3 regions of the Bacillus sp. 01N45 genome follow, and region 2 is predicted to be linked to each of the others. Evidence: riboswitches for the same ligand, from Rfam matches in the RefSeq annotation. Region 2 holds a riboswitch; each other region holds the start of a gene.

What was found. Region 2 has a riboswitch for S-adenosylmethionine ahead of metK (methionine adenosyltransferase). Riboswitches for the same ligand answer to the same signal wherever they lie in the genome.
Region 1: linked by a shared signal. The riboswitch ahead of AC1DMU_RS22560 (methionine ABC transporter ATP-binding protein) and the one ahead of metK (methionine adenosyltransferase) in region 2 are both predicted to bind S-adenosylmethionine.
Region 3: linked by a shared signal. The riboswitch ahead of AC1DMU_RS26295 (ABC transporter permease) and the one ahead of metK (methionine adenosyltransferase) in region 2 are both predicted to bind S-adenosylmethionine.

Annotation. Positions count from the first base shown of each region.
Region 1 is NZ_JBFTQW010000011.1:86,728-91,695, forward strand. It holds gene metQ (methionine ABC transporter substrate-binding lipoprotein MetQ) at 1-70, opposite strand, end outside; gene metQ (methionine ABC transporter substrate-binding lipoprotein MetQ) at 142-954, opposite strand; gene AC1DMU_RS22555 (methionine ABC transporter permease) at 979-1,644, opposite strand; gene AC1DMU_RS22560 (methionine ABC transporter ATP-binding protein) at 1,637-2,662, opposite strand; SAM riboswitch class I at 2,962-3,069, opposite strand; gene AC1DMU_RS22565 (hypothetical protein) at 3,195-3,539, opposite strand; gene AC1DMU_RS22570 (thioredoxin family protein) at 3,694-4,002, opposite strand; gene AC1DMU_RS22575 (toprim domain-containing protein) at 4,006-4,350, opposite strand; gene gcvH (glycine cleavage system protein GcvH) at 4,941-4,968, opposite strand, start outside.
Region 2 is NZ_JBFTQW010000013.1:103,087-108,054, reverse strand. It holds gene AC1DMU_RS24695 (MogA/MoaB family molybdenum cofactor biosynthesis protein) at 1-304, opposite strand, end outside; gene AC1DMU_RS24690 (hypothetical protein) at 404-619, shown strand; gene AC1DMU_RS24685 (hypothetical protein) at 635-814, shown strand; gene AC1DMU_RS24680 (hypothetical protein) at 821-1,000, shown strand; gene metK (methionine adenosyltransferase) at 1,042-2,241, opposite strand; SAM riboswitch class I at 2,411-2,532, opposite strand; gene pckA (phosphoenolpyruvate carboxykinase (ATP)) at 2,761-4,347, shown strand; gene AC1DMU_RS24665 (hypothetical protein) at 4,621-4,818, shown strand; gene AC1DMU_RS24660 (ATP synthase subunit I) at 4,934-4,968, opposite strand, start outside.
Region 3 is NZ_JBFTQW010000016.1:27,371-32,338, forward strand. It holds gene AC1DMU_RS26275 (hypothetical protein) at 1-156, opposite strand, end outside; gene AC1DMU_RS26280 (hypothetical protein) at 431-934, shown strand; partial or broken gene AC1DMU_RS26285 (DUF3951 domain-containing protein) at 953-1,091, opposite strand; partial or broken gene AC1DMU_RS26290 (DUF3951 domain-containing protein) at 1,243-1,320, opposite strand; SAM riboswitch class I at 1,489-1,594, shown strand; gene AC1DMU_RS26295 (ABC transporter permease) at 1,729-2,646, shown strand; gene AC1DMU_RS26300 (ABC transporter permease) at 2,663-3,667, shown strand; gene AC1DMU_RS26305 (ABC transporter ATP-binding protein) at 3,624-4,634, shown strand; gene AC1DMU_RS26310 (ABC transporter ATP-binding protein) at 4,631-4,968, shown strand, end outside.

The DNA.
Region 1 (4,968 bases), on a different contig from region 2:
CTTTCCCTCCGCAAGCAGCTAATGTAAATACAGACAGCGCTGTAACAACTGACAATAGAATCTTTTTCATATGATGTCCCCTTCTCCCCTATAGTTATGTAGTTATAAAAAAGGCTGGCATACACCAGCTCTTTTCAGCAATTATTCTTTTACAGGAACAACCGCTCCTTTATATTCTTTATTAATAAAGTCTTCGATTTCTTTAGAATGCAATACTTCTACAAGCTCTTTAATCCCTTTTTTATCTTTATCACCTTTACGAACCACTAATACGTTTGCGTATGGAGAATCATCACCTTCAATTGCAATTGCATCTTTTTCTGGATTTAATTTCGCATCAATTGCATAGTTCGAGTTAATTAAAACAGCGTCGCCTTCTTTATTGTTATACACTTGTGGTAACAAACCAGGCTCGATATCCGTTTTGAACTTTAAGTTTTTCGGATTATCTGCAATATCTTTTGGAGTTGCACTAACTGGATCTACTCCGTCTTTAATTTTTAAAATGCCTTCTTTTTGTAAAATTGCTAAACCACGTCCATGGTCAGTAACGGAATTACTCATAATAATTGTCGCCCCGTCTGGAAGTTCTTTTAAGCTCTTATACTTTTGAGAATATACACCAATTGGTTCCAAGTGAATTTTCCCTGCTATTTCAAAATCATATTTTTTATCTTTCATTTCTTTTTCTAAATACGGAATATGCTGGAAGTAGTTTGCATCTAAATCCTTATCCGCTAACGATTTATTTGGTAACACGTAATCTTGGAACTTTTTCACTTCTAATTCAATTCCTTTTTTCTCAAGTAACGGTTTTGCCTTTTCTAAAATTTCAGCGTGCGGCACGTTAGAAGCCCCCACAACTAGTTTCTTTTCATCTTTATCTTTCCCGCCACAAGCAGCTAACCCAAAAATAGAAGTTGAAATAAGTGCTGTAAGTAATAATTTTTTCATTTGAAACATCCTCCTGTTTTTTTATTATCGTTTATCTATTCGAGTCGTTACACTATCACCAATCCACTGAATGAAAAATACCACTAGTAATACACAAATTGTCGCAACGATTGTTACATCGTTATTTCCTCGCTGGAATCCTTCTAAATAAGCAAGTGTTCCAAGGCCACCAGCACCAACAACCCCCGCCATTGCTGTATAGCCTACTAAAGCGATTGTTGTAACCGTAATACCAGATACTAATGCTGGTAACGATTCTGGAATTAATACTTTCAAAATAATAGTGCTTGTTTTTGCTCCCATTGCTTTTGAAGCTTCAATTACACCTTTATCAATTTCGCGAAGTGCAATTTCAACCATTCTCGCGTAAAACGGTGCCGCTCCAATAATTAAAGCTGGCAGTGCTGCACTCGCTCCAAGAATTGTTCCAAGCAGAATCTTTGTGAATGGGATTAATAAAATGATTAAAATGATGAACGGTATCGAGCGGAAAATGTTTACGAACGCTCCAATTGCCGTGTTAACCGATTTGTTTTCCCATAAATTATCTTTCGCTGTCATAAAGAGTAACAATCCTAAAATTAGTCCTAAAACAAATGTGGCAAGAGCTGCGATTGCCGTCATATATAACGTTTCACCAGTTGCTTCTAACATTTGATTCCAATCAATATTTGTGAGTAACTTATCCATGTGCAATCACCTCCAGCTCTACTTGATCTTGATGTATTCCCTCTATTGCTTGCTGAATCGCTGTTTCCTCACCATTTAAATGAATAACTAAACTACCGTAAGAGCCGTTATTTGTTTGGGCGATGTTTCCTTGCAAAATGCTAACTTCTATATCACTGCGTTGCATTAATCTTTGAAGTACTGGTCTTTCTACAGCTTCACCGATAAACTGCAAACGAACTACTTTACCATCTGGATACTTTTCAATTAAACTTTCAATCGTTTCATTTGTATCTTCAGAATCCGTTAACTGCTGTACAAATCGCTTTGTAATGTCTTTCTGCGGATTGCGGAATACATCAAGTACTGGACCCGTTTCTACAATCTTCCCTTTCTCCATTACCGCCACTCGATTACAAATCTTTCGAATCACGTGCATCTCGTGTGTAATGAGTACAATTGTTAAACCGAGACGCTTATTAATATCTAATAATAAATCTAAAATTTGATCTGTCGTTTCTGGATCAAGAGCTGATGTCGCTTCATCACATAAAAGCACTTGTGGATTGTTAGCTAATGCTCTTGCAATACCAACGCGTTGCTTTTGTCCTCCGCTCAGCTGAGATGGATACGCGTCCCCTCTTCCTTCTAATCCAACAAGATGAATTAACTCATCCACTCGTTTTCTTCTCTTCGCCTTATCAACACCTGCAATTTCAAGTGGGAACTCGATATTTTCGCGTACAGTTCGTGACCAAAGTAAGTTGAAGTGCTGAAAAATCATTCCGATTTCTTGCCTTGCCTTACGAAGTTCACTCCCTGTAATTGCTGAAATCACACGATTTGCAATTGTAATTTGGCCAGAAGTTGGTTTCTCTAACTGATTGAATAATCTGATTAAAGAACTTTTCCCAGCGCCACTATATCCGATCACACCAAATATTTCACCTTTGTCTATTTTTAAATTGGCATTATCTACAGCAGTGACATCACCGCTTTTTGCTTTATATATTTTCTTTACATTTTCTAACAAGATCATGATGTTCACCCCTTTTTTTGTTTAAAAAGCGTAAGCGGCTCGTTTAGAACAAGAGGACGCCCGAATCCCTGACGTAGAGGTGCTTTTTGCCTCATAGGAAGGGATGAAACGACCGACTGTTCTAGCCGCTGAAGCTAGATTTTTGGTCGACTCCGCAATTTTTTATTTTTAATGCGTGTAGTCCACCATTATCACTACTTTTATTGTTTGAATGTCCTCCACATTCAAACAATAAAAAAACCTTTCCGCTTTAGAGAAGCAGAAAGGTTTATATGCGTATATAACAACATTATCCCTCTCTCTCATCTCTCAAAGCATTTGCTTTGCAGGAATTGGCACCATTTCAACATAAGTTGACGGTTGCCGGGCTTCACAGGGCACAGTCCCTCCACCTCTCTTGATAAGAGAAATCAGATTACATTTTCGTCTGATTTGTAATTTATGAAATTGTCTATATTTTATGAATTGAATTGTATCAATATCCACACACCATGTCAACAGAAATTTTCGTAAAAAATGAAACTTCAGAATTTTAAGCGCCTACTGACATCGGTTTACATATATGGAACATCGATTCAACTAATAGCATCGTTCGATACGTTCCCGAATATTGTACACGTCCATCGTTCATTAGCATTTGCAATCGTACATTTCCATTCACCAATTGTTTTACATCTTCCTCATCTACACAAACGATTTGCTCCGTTCCTCTTTCCTCATGTAGCAGCTCTATATAATCTCTTGAAATTTGTAACGAACAACTTTCATCTCCAAAGCGGAAATTAACAGTTTTTTCTCCTTGTCTTAAAAGCGGCTCTAAATGATATTGACCATTAGCGTAATTTACAAATGATTGCAGCAAAGAATATAATTTCACCCTAAATCACATCCTTCATATCACTTTCTATTACACATACCATTCCCTCTCACTAAAGAGCAATCCTGTTACTTTCGCTCGACAAATACTGTAACCACCCTGCATCTCGACATATTTCCCGAGAAATATGTCGAGGCGGCAAAAACTTTGCCGCCTACTTTAATTCCGTATATAAATATTCAACCGAATGAAATGCATATATCTTCTTCATGAGTGTCCCATTTTCAAAAACAAGTAAACACGGTACACTTTCGATTCCATACTCTTTCGCTAAATGCGGAGCATAATTTAAATCTAACATTCCAATTTGGAGGTCTTCAATTGTCAGCTCAACAACTGTTAACATCTTTTTTGCTAATTGGCATGTTCCACACATTGGAGTATATACATATAACACTGTTTTTTCTTCGTTCTCTATTAGGGCTGTAGCTTCGGCTCCTGTCCAATCAATCACTTCTATCATTCCTTACCGTAAATATTCTGTATAAACGTCAATGTCAGCTCCCCATAATACATTTGCTAAGTGTGAAGATGGCGCAGTTGCCACTTCTCGGTACGAGCGATCAATGTAAATATGCTCTGCTTGCGGAAATTCTTTTCGAAATTGCTTCCTTAACTTTTCTCCAGCATCATCAGCATCCACTAGTACATACACTTCCTTATCAAAAAACTGATCAATGAGCTCATCCATTTTCGATAAACCAATTGTACCATTTGTACAAACAATTTCCACCGGTTCACGAATAATAGATTCAATCTTTCTTCTATCTGATTTACCTTCTACAATAATGACTTTTTCTACATAAATCATATGTCATCACCCGATCACCATATACTATACAACCTTTAACTTAGTATATAGTATATTCGTTATTTTCATGTTGTTTCCTGTTTATTTTTGCAAAAGAAAAGCGGAAGCGGCTTGCTCAGAACAAGAGGACATTGGAACTCCTGAACTAGAGGCGCTTTTTGCCTCAAGTGAAGGAATGAAATGACCGACTGTTCTAGCCGCTGAAGCTGGATCACAAAGAAAAGCGGAAGCGGCTCGTTCAGATTGTGAGGGGGATGGAGCTTCTGACGTAAAGGCACTTTTTGCCTTGTAGGAAGAAGCGAAGCCACCGAACAATCTAGCCGCTGAAGCTGGACAATAAAGAAAAGCGGAACCGACTGTTTAACCCTGTTGGCTAAGGTTCTTTCGCACAGAAGACGCTTTTTGTCTTCTCGTGCGGAAGGTTCTTAGACATGAAGGGCTAGGAGGTGGAGCTGGACAATAAAAAATTAAACGAAATCGTTTTTTCAAAAAACGTTCTCCTACACGATAATTAGTATATGATTCTACGTTCATTATTTTACACAAAATAAAAAAGGACAGCACAAAGGCTGTCCTTTAGTCGACTATAATTAGTCTTGGTTTGTCATTTCTGCATAT
Region 2 (4,968 bases):
TTTCTTTATGTAATAACGCTGATACTGCTTCAATTGTGACATCGCGTTTCGTAATACCAGTACCGCCATTTGTTAATACAACATCTACATCTTCCTTATGATAACCAGCTAACACCGCTTGCTGAATACTTTCTTTATCATCTTTTACAATTTCATAAGAAGTTACTTTATGTCCCGCTTCTTTTAACAATTCATGTAATAGTTGTCCGCTCTTATCTGTCTCTTCCGTACGTGTATCGGAAATCGTCACGATCTTACAACGCACTTCTTTTGGAGCTTGTTTTTTATGTTCAGTTACACTCATTTTTCATCTTCCCTTTCATTTTATTGTAAAATTATGTATGAAGCAAAGGATTCAACATGATACAATATAAGTATGTTTATCCATATAAAGGAGCTTTACATGATTCAAAATATGAAACGATCCGTACCCATTATACCATTCCTAATTATATTATCCCTTTTTCAATGTATCGCTTACGGGTTCGATATTAACTTTTTAAAATTGTATGTACTTTTGCCTGATGGTGGTATTCGTTACTATTTGACTAGCACATTAATTCCTCTCGTACTTGCCTATATAATAGATTTTATTTTTAAACGTTCTATCTCTAAATAAGGAGGTCTACATATTATGGAACTTTATAAAAAACTAACAACAACATTCATCCTCTTATTCGTCGCTTCCATTACTGTCGGCTTTTCTCTAAAAGGCGCAATTCCATACGCTACATTAGTAAGCATTATATTCGCAACACTATTTTTACTATGCAGTGCCTTTTGCGCGGGTAAAGCACGTCAAATGAAAGGTTGATTACATATGTTCCAGAAGAAACCAATCCTTTGTAAATCATGTAAAAAAGAAATACAAACGTATGAAAAAGCATGGATTCATATGCCCTTTCCAGCAAATAGTATGACGAATATGAAAAAGTATATTGAGCTATACGGCGAAGTGTATTGTAGCTCATGTATTCAAATTGGAAGTAAAACAAAATAAAAAAAGCTTTGCGCTCACGGCGCAAAGCTTTTTTTCATATATTATAGACCAGCTTGCTCTTTTAAAGCTGCAGCTTTGTCTGTACGTTCCCATGTTAGGTCTACATCAGTACGTCCGAAGTGGCCGTAAGCTGCTGTTTGTTTATAAATTGGGCGACGTAAGTCTAGCATTTTAATAATACCAGCTGGGCGAAGATCGAAGTTGTTACGAACTAGTTCTACTAGTACGTCTTCAGATACTTTACCAGTCCCGAATGTATCAACTGAAATTGATACTGGTTGTGCTACACCAATTGCGTATGCAAGTTGTACTTCTGCTTTGTCAGCAAGACCAGCTGCTACGATGTTTTTCGCAACATAACGAGCTGCATATGCTGCAGAACGGTCAACTTTCGTTGCATCTTTACCAGAGAATGCACCGCCACCGTGGCGAGCGTATCCACCATAAGTATCAACGATGATTTTACGTCCTGTTAAACCAGCATCACCTTGTGGTCCACCAATTACGAAGCGGCCAGTTGGGTTAATGAAGAATTTCGTTTCTCCATCCATTAATTCTGCTGGAACTACAGCTTTAATTACATGCTCTTTTAAATCGCGATCGATTTCTTCCCATGTAACATCTGGATGATGCTGTGTAGAAATTACGATTGTATCTACACGTACAGGTTTACCATTTTCATCATACTCAACTGTAACTTGCGTTTTTCCATCCGGACGTAAGTATGATAATGTGTCATCTTTACGTACTTCAGTTAAACGGCGAGCTAATTTGTGAGCAAGCGAGATTGGAAGTGGCATTAATTCTTGTGTTTCATTACATGCGAAGCCAAACATTAAACCTTGGTCTCCCGCACCAATTGCCTCAATCTCAGCGTCAGTCATTAGACCTTCGCGTGCTTCTAGCGCTTGGTCAACACCCATAGCGATGTCAGCAGATTGCTCATCGATAGATGTTAAAACTGCACAAGTTTCTGCATCGAATCCGTATTTTGCGCGTGTGTAACCAATGCCTTGAATTGTTTCACGAACGATTTTTGGAATATCTACGTAAGTAGAAGTCGTAATTTCCCCCGCTACCAATACTAAACCAGTTGTTACAGTTGTTTCACAAGCTACACGTGCATTTGCGTCCTTTGATAAGATCGCATCTAAAATTGAATCAGAAATTTGGTCACAAATTTTATCTGGATGTCCTTCAGTTACAGACTCAGATGTGAACAGATGACGTTTTTTTGTCATGTGGTAAACCTCCCTACAGTAATTGTATATATTGTACGGAACTCATCCTTAATTTGCCACAAACTGCGACATACATTTATTCTCCCACACAAGCATACAGAAAAACCTTTCCTACTTTACATAGAGGAAAGGTTTAATTTGCTACTTGCATACTGCTTTTTGCCCTTTGCTCTTATCGTTCGAGACCGTTAGCCTCGCACAGGTTTTAGCACCTATTCACCTGTATTTACCACTACAAGTGAGGTTGCTGGGCTTCATCGGGCCTGTCCCTCCGCCAGCTCGGGATAAGAGAGTATCCGTCCCAACCTATACTAAAGAAATGATATTCATTTGTCAATTAATATTCACATTTTCCTGAAAGTTTTTCTCAATACGCCTGGAATGAAATATTAATAAGGAAATAATACATTCACACAAACAAAAAGAAATAAATAGTATACATTATTTATATAATTGTGTTATACTCTTGTTGGGGATTACGAGAAATATTTCATTAAATGAAAAGGATGGTATATAAATATGAGTACTGTGAATGTCCAAATTGGTTTACACGAATTATTGAACGGAAGCAATGCACAGATTCAACTAAGTGTTCCGCAATTAGTGGAAAAAGTATTAATGCGAAATGAAGGGAAATTAACTTCTACTGGTGCCGTTTCTGCTTCAACAGGAAAATATACAGGACGTTCTCCTAAAGATAAATTTATTGTGAAAGAAGCATCGGTTGCTGACAAAATTGCTTGGGGAGCAGTGAATCAACCGATTTCTGAAGAACATTTTAATAAATTATACACTAAAGTTTTAGAATACTTAAAAGAAAAAGAAGAGTTATTCATCTTCAATGGATTTGCAGGCGCTGACCGCAATTACCGCCTACCAATTCAAGTTATTAACGAATATGCATGGCACAATTTATTTGTACATCAATTATTCATTCGTCCAACTGAAGAAGAATTAACAACTCATGAATCAGAGTTCACAATTGTTTCTGCACCGAATTTCAAAGCTGATCCAGCTGTTGACGGTACAAACTCTGAAGCATTCATTATGGTTTCATTCGAAAAACGTATCGTACTAATTGGTGGTACAGAATACGCTGGAGAAATGAAAAAATCAATCTTCTCTATTATGAACTTCTTACTACCTGAACAAGATATTCTTTCTATGCACTGCTCTGCAAACGTAGGTGAAGAAGGTGACGTAGCACTATTCTTCGGTTTATCTGGAACAGGTAAAACAACATTATCTGCTGATCCACACCGTAAATTAATCGGTGATGATGAGCATGGTTGGTCTGATAACGGTGTATTCAATATTGAAGGCGGTTGCTACGCAAAATGTGTAAACCTTTCTCACGAGAAAGAACCACAAATTTTCGATGCAATCAAATTTGGATCTGTTTTAGAAAACGTTATCATTAATAACCAAACGCGTATCGCAGACTATAACGATACTACTTTAACAGAAAATACTCGTGCTGCATACCCTATGCATGCGATTGACAATATCGTACTGCCAAGTGTTGCTGGACACCCAAATACAATCATTTTCTTAACTGCTGATGCATCTGGCGTATTGCCTCCAATCAGTAAGTTATCAAAAGAACAAGCTATGTATCATTTCTTAAGTGGTTACACTAGTAAACTAGCAGGAACAGAGCGCGGCGTTACATCTCCGCAAGCAACATTCTCAACTTGCTTCGGTTCACCATTCTTACCACTTGATGCATCTCGCTATGCTGAAATGCTTGGTGAAAAAATCGAGAAACACGATGCGAAAGTATTCTTAGTAAACACTGGCTGGACTGGTGGCGAATACGGCATTGGTAAACGTATGAACTTAGGTTACACTCGTGCAATGATTCAAGCAGCATTAAGCGGCGAACTTGCGAAAACTGAAACAGCTAAACATGACATCTTCGGTCTTGAAGTTCCACTTCACGTACCAGGTGTACCTGACGAAGTGTTAATGCCTGAACAAACTTGGGCTGATAAAGCTGCTTACAAAGCGAAAGCAATCGAGCTTGCGAGCGAATTCAAAGAGAACTTCAAAAAGTTCGACAGCGTTTCTGAAGATATTATTAACTTAGGCGGTCCAATCGCTTAAGTACAAACTTTCTGTTGGAATACCCCTTTTACTCATATGAATAAGTGTCGTGTAACCGTAAAGTTCCGCGTACTCACCGACAAAACCCAATGCGGCTTAACGGTTATACACACTTACATAAAAAAGAAGCTTACGTTAAAAACGTAAGCTTCTTTCTATATCTTATCTCTTCATCTATGACTTAGTTCGTTAAATCACAGAAAATTCATTTTATATTCATTCATTATTATTTTTTTATGATAAAATTTACATATGAAGGAAAGGATGAGGCCTATGAAAAATTTTTCTCGTACAGGAAAAATTTTATTCAGTTACGGAGCGATCCAAATGTTTTGGGGACTTGTGATGCTTAACGTTAATTTATTTGAGCATACAAGTGAAACGATAAAATATATTATTCTAATTACCGGAATAATTTGTTGTATTATATCCACCTTTTTTAAAGAACATAAGAGTCATACTAATACGTGATTTCATGTTAGCTTATAGGAAGCAGCAACCTGTATTTTATGCAAAATTATGCTTCCTATTGTAACTACCCCTCGCCGGATCCTCTATTCCACCTAAAAAGAGGCTTTTTATCTTTTTAGCTCTTTGTTAATTCTTCCTCATCTTTCATAC
Region 3 (4,968 bases), on a different contig from region 2:
ATTTGTATGTTGTTGTTTTAAATATTGGGCTAACTTAAATGGAGCATGTTTCTTTTTTAATACGCGGCGAAGGCTCTCTGTATTTTCGATATGAAGTGATTTTTCACGAATAAGGACACGAATATCTTCTCCCATAAAAGGCATTGTGTTGTACATAGATGATTCTCCTTAAAAACTTACATATGTTTGCGTTATGCATATGTAAGTCTAGCATGGTTTGTTCTTTATGTGTGCTTACAGTTTTGTAAGGTGATGTAGTAAAGCAGTGCAAAAGTTATTTGCATAAAGTGACGATACTGTGACAAAAATGTAGGCATGTATATTAAGGTAGCGTCTTAAGTGTAAAAAGTAGGATGTTCTCGGTATAATAACAAGTGGAGATAAAAGAAACTATAATGAGTAGTAGCTGTAGATAAAAGGAGAAGAAGAGATGAAGAAGGTTTTGGGTATTGCTGTAATGGGAAGTATGATCCTTCTAGCAGGATGTAATGGAAATAAAGATACGAAAGAACCGAAAGAAAAGGTAGAGCAATCTACTGAGCAAACAGAAGAGATGAAAGAATACCGTGCAGTACATGAAAAATACGATATGAAAATGAATAAAGAAATTAATAAAGCACTACAGTTATTTGAAGTGGCAAAAGAAAAGGGCGGTAAGGAAATAACGAATGCTACATATAAAGAAGATGTGCAAAAGGTAACGACTAGCATGTTAGAAGATATTGATAATATACGTAAAGAAATTCGTGTTCCAAAATCGAAAGAGCAAGAACATGAGGTATACGCTGGTTTCTTGAATGAATCGGAACAAGCAATGAAAAAATTACAGAAGTTAGCTAAAGAAGAAGACTCATCATTGATTCGTGATATAGAAATTAACTTTGCAACAGCATCAACATACTATAAACGTTTTCAAGCAGAAACGAAAAAATAACCTTGCGTACGCGCAAGGTTATTTTTTCTTCTTACCATCTCCGTCTTCATCCCCGGATACTAATACATTTTGTTTTTCGTGAAATTCAGAGATTGTTTGTCTGGTAATATTATCTATCGAATGGAGTATAAAAAGAAGTGATACGTTTCTTTTTAATAAAGAGTTTATCCCGCTATTTGCCGGGCAGTAAGACCCCCACCTCAAAATTCAGTGAAAGCAAAGAAGTTAGGTAGGGGATCCACTGCCCCTAAAAGCCCGATTGGTTCAACTAATAATCAGTGGGGGATGCCCCCCACTGATTAAAGTTTCACTTTATAGACCCCGATGATGACAAGTATAACGATTGTTAATGGTAATCCTATAGTAGCAAGAAGCAAGGGATCCATCTTATAACTTCTTTAATATTATTTCTTTTTATTATAAGAGAAAACTGTAATTTCGATAAAAGGAGCGAAAACTGATTTTTCTAAATATATCCAATTTGATTGACTTTTCATTTTTTCAGAATTATAATTCAAAATATACAATTTGAACCAAATAATAATATAGCAATTTACTTATCCAGAGAGGTAGAGGGACTGGCCCTATGACACCTCAGCAGCGGGTTCTGTAACAGGAACACCGTGCTAATTCCAGCAAGCAAGTCTTGAAAGATAAGTGATGGGCCTTCGTTTATTAAGCCTTGATCTTATTTTTTAAGATCAAGGCTTTTTGTGTTTTAAGAAGCGGAAAAGTAATAGGAACAAATATGTCAATAAAACAAAGTAAATACATTTGTTTAGGGGGTTATTGAAGTGTATGTTATTAAAAAACTATCGGTTATGGTGTTCACGCTATGGGTCATTACAACAGTAACATTTTTGATTATGCATATCATTCCAGGGGATCCATTTTCATCAGATGCGAAAATCTTTCCTGAAGAAGTGATACAAAACATGAGAGCGAAGTATCACCTTGATGAACCGTTATGGAATCAATATGTTGCTTATTTAGATGGCGTAGTTCATTTTGATTTTGGTGAATCTGTTCAATCCACAGGTCAAGGTGTATCAGAAATTATAACGACAGGATTTGGTCCATCAGCGATTATTGGTTTACAAGCACTTGTTATTTCATTATTAGTCGGAATTGCAGCAGGTACATTTGCAGCTCTATATCATAGGAAAGTAATTGATTATAGTGTGAGCTTACTTGCGATTCTCGGTATTTCTATTCCAAGTTTTATTTTAGCACCACTATTTATACAAGTATTTGCTATACAATTTGAACTTTTACCAGTAGCGTCTTGGGGCACATTCGAACATACGGTATTGCCATCCTTCGCATTAGCGTTAGGACCAATCGCGGTTATTACAAGATTTGTTCGCTCTAATATGATTGAAGTTTTGCAGAGTGATTATATTAAGCTAGCGAGAGCGAAAGGCATACCAATTAAGAAAATCATTATAAGACATGCTCTTCGAAATGCGATTGTTCCGGTACTTACATTTGTTGGACCGTTAATGGCTGGACTTTTAACAGGAACTTTCGTTATTGAAAAAATATTTTCCATTCCTGGTCTAGGAAAATATTTTGTAGATAGCATTTTTAACCGGGATTATCCGGTCATTATGGGAACAACGATTTTCTATAGTGCATTATTAATTTCTTGTATTTTCATTACAGATATTATTCACCGTATTGTGGATCCGCGTATTCGTTCTATTACGTAAGGAGGGGGGCATTTAAATGGGAGCTTATGAAATCAATAAACAGTTATTAACGAATGAGGAGAAAAAAGAATTAACGATAAATAAAGATCAGCAAACGATTAGTCGAAAGAAGGAAGTGTTTCGCAAGTTTATATCAAACCCTATAGCAGTTTTAGGGGCAGTGACGTTATTACTAATTATTATTTTCTCACTGGTTGGCGAAAGTTTAACGGCATTTACTGCGAGTGAACAAGTAAAAGAAGCAACAAACCTCCCACCTAGTAGTGAGCATTGGTTCGGAACAGATGATTTAGGAAGGGACATATGGGCGCGCACCTGGGCTGGAGGGAAAATTTCACTAACAGTTGGATTAGTGGCAGCGGCTCTTGATATAGGAATAGGTGTACTAATCGGGGGCTTTAGTGGATATGTGAGAGGACGTAGTCGCCTTGGAACGTTAATTGATGAGTGGATTGTACGAGGGATTGAAGTGTTATACGGTATCCCATATTTATTAATTGTTATTTTATTATTAATCGTTATGAAACCAGGGCTTTTTACAATTATTATTGCCCTTGCATTAACAGGATGGATTGGCATGGCACGTCTCGTTAGGGCACAAGTATTATCTTTAAAGCAAAGAGAATTTGTTATTGCAGCAGAGCGATTAGGTACATCGCATATGAAGATTATATACGGACACATCATTCCGAATTTAACAGGCATTATTATCGTAAATTTATCATTTACAATTCCAGCAGCTATTTTCTCAGAATCATTTTTAAGCTTTATCGGACTCGGAGTACAATCACCAGCAGCGAGCTGGGGAACGATGACGAACGATGCACTCGGGACATTACTAAGCGGAGAATGGTGGCAATTATTCTTCCCAGCAATCATGATTGCACTCATTATGTTTGCATTTAATGCAATTGGTGATGGTTTGCAAGATGCAATTGATCCGAAGATTGTAAAACGGAATCGAAAGGAGAAAAAACATGGGACAGCTCTTATCTTTAGAAAACGTAACATTGGTCGTTGAAAAAGAGAATAGTAAGCAAGCAATTGTGAAGCATGTTTCCTTTTCTATTAATGAAGGTGAAATCGTTGCACTTGTAGGAGAAAGTGGTTCAGGAAAAAGTGTTACAGCACAATCTATTGTCGGATTAAATCAAGAATCTATTCACATTGATGACGGAAGCATCTCTTTCCAATCTCAAAGGTTGACGAATTTACAAGAATCAGAATGGAATCAAATTCGAGGGAAAGATATTTCATTTATCTTTCAAGACCCTCTGTCCTCTTTAAATCCGACGATGAAAGTAGGAAGGCAAATTACAGAAGTGATTTTGCAACATGAGAAAAAATCGAAAAGAGAAGCAAAAGAAATTGCGATTAACTTATTAAATGATTTAGGGATACATGAAGCAGAGAAACGTTTTGAACAGTACCCACATCAATTAAGCGGAGGCATGAGGCAACGTATTTGTTTAGCAATTGCTTTTGCGTGTCACCCAAAGCTCGTTATTGCAGATGAGCCTACAACTGCATTAGATGTAACGATTCAAAAGCAAATTATGGGGTTATTAAAAGAGCGAAAAGAAAAACAAAATACGAGTATTTTATTAATTACACATGATTTGGCGCTTGTACGTGAAGTAGCTGACCGAGTAGTTGTGATGTACGGGGGACGTGTTGTTGAAAAAGGGACGATACAAGAAGTGATAGGTTCACCTAAGCACCCATATACGAAAAGTTTATTGCAAGCTATTCCGAATATGGATGATTCCGAAAAGGTACTTAGGGCCATTGAGGGAACAACACCATCAATTGAAACGTTAAATAGCTTTGGGTGCCCATTTGTAAATAGATGCCCAGTAGCAATACAAGAATGTGTTCATCGTTTCCCTGATAGAACAGCATATTCTGGGGAACACAGTTCACATTGTTGGCAACATGTTCTAGAGCATGACCAAGCGAAATCAAAAGAGAAGGTGAATGCCTCATGACGACAGATTTAATTACTGTAAAGCAAGTAACGAAAACGTATGGAAGTAAAAAGAAAGAAATCATAGCGCTAAAAGATATATCACTTTCTATCCCGAAAGGAACGACGCTTGGCATTATTGGAGAAAGTGGTTCAGGAAAGACAACACTTGGTAAGCTCATAGCTGGGATCGAGAGCCCAACGTCTGGTCAAATTGATTATAACGGTCAAGTTGTTCACAAGTTGAAATCAGCTCATAAGCGAGATTTCTTGCAGAAAGTACAATTCATTTTTCAAGATTCAACAGCTGCATTAAATCCGCGCTGGAAAGTACGCGATAGCGTAACAGAAGGATA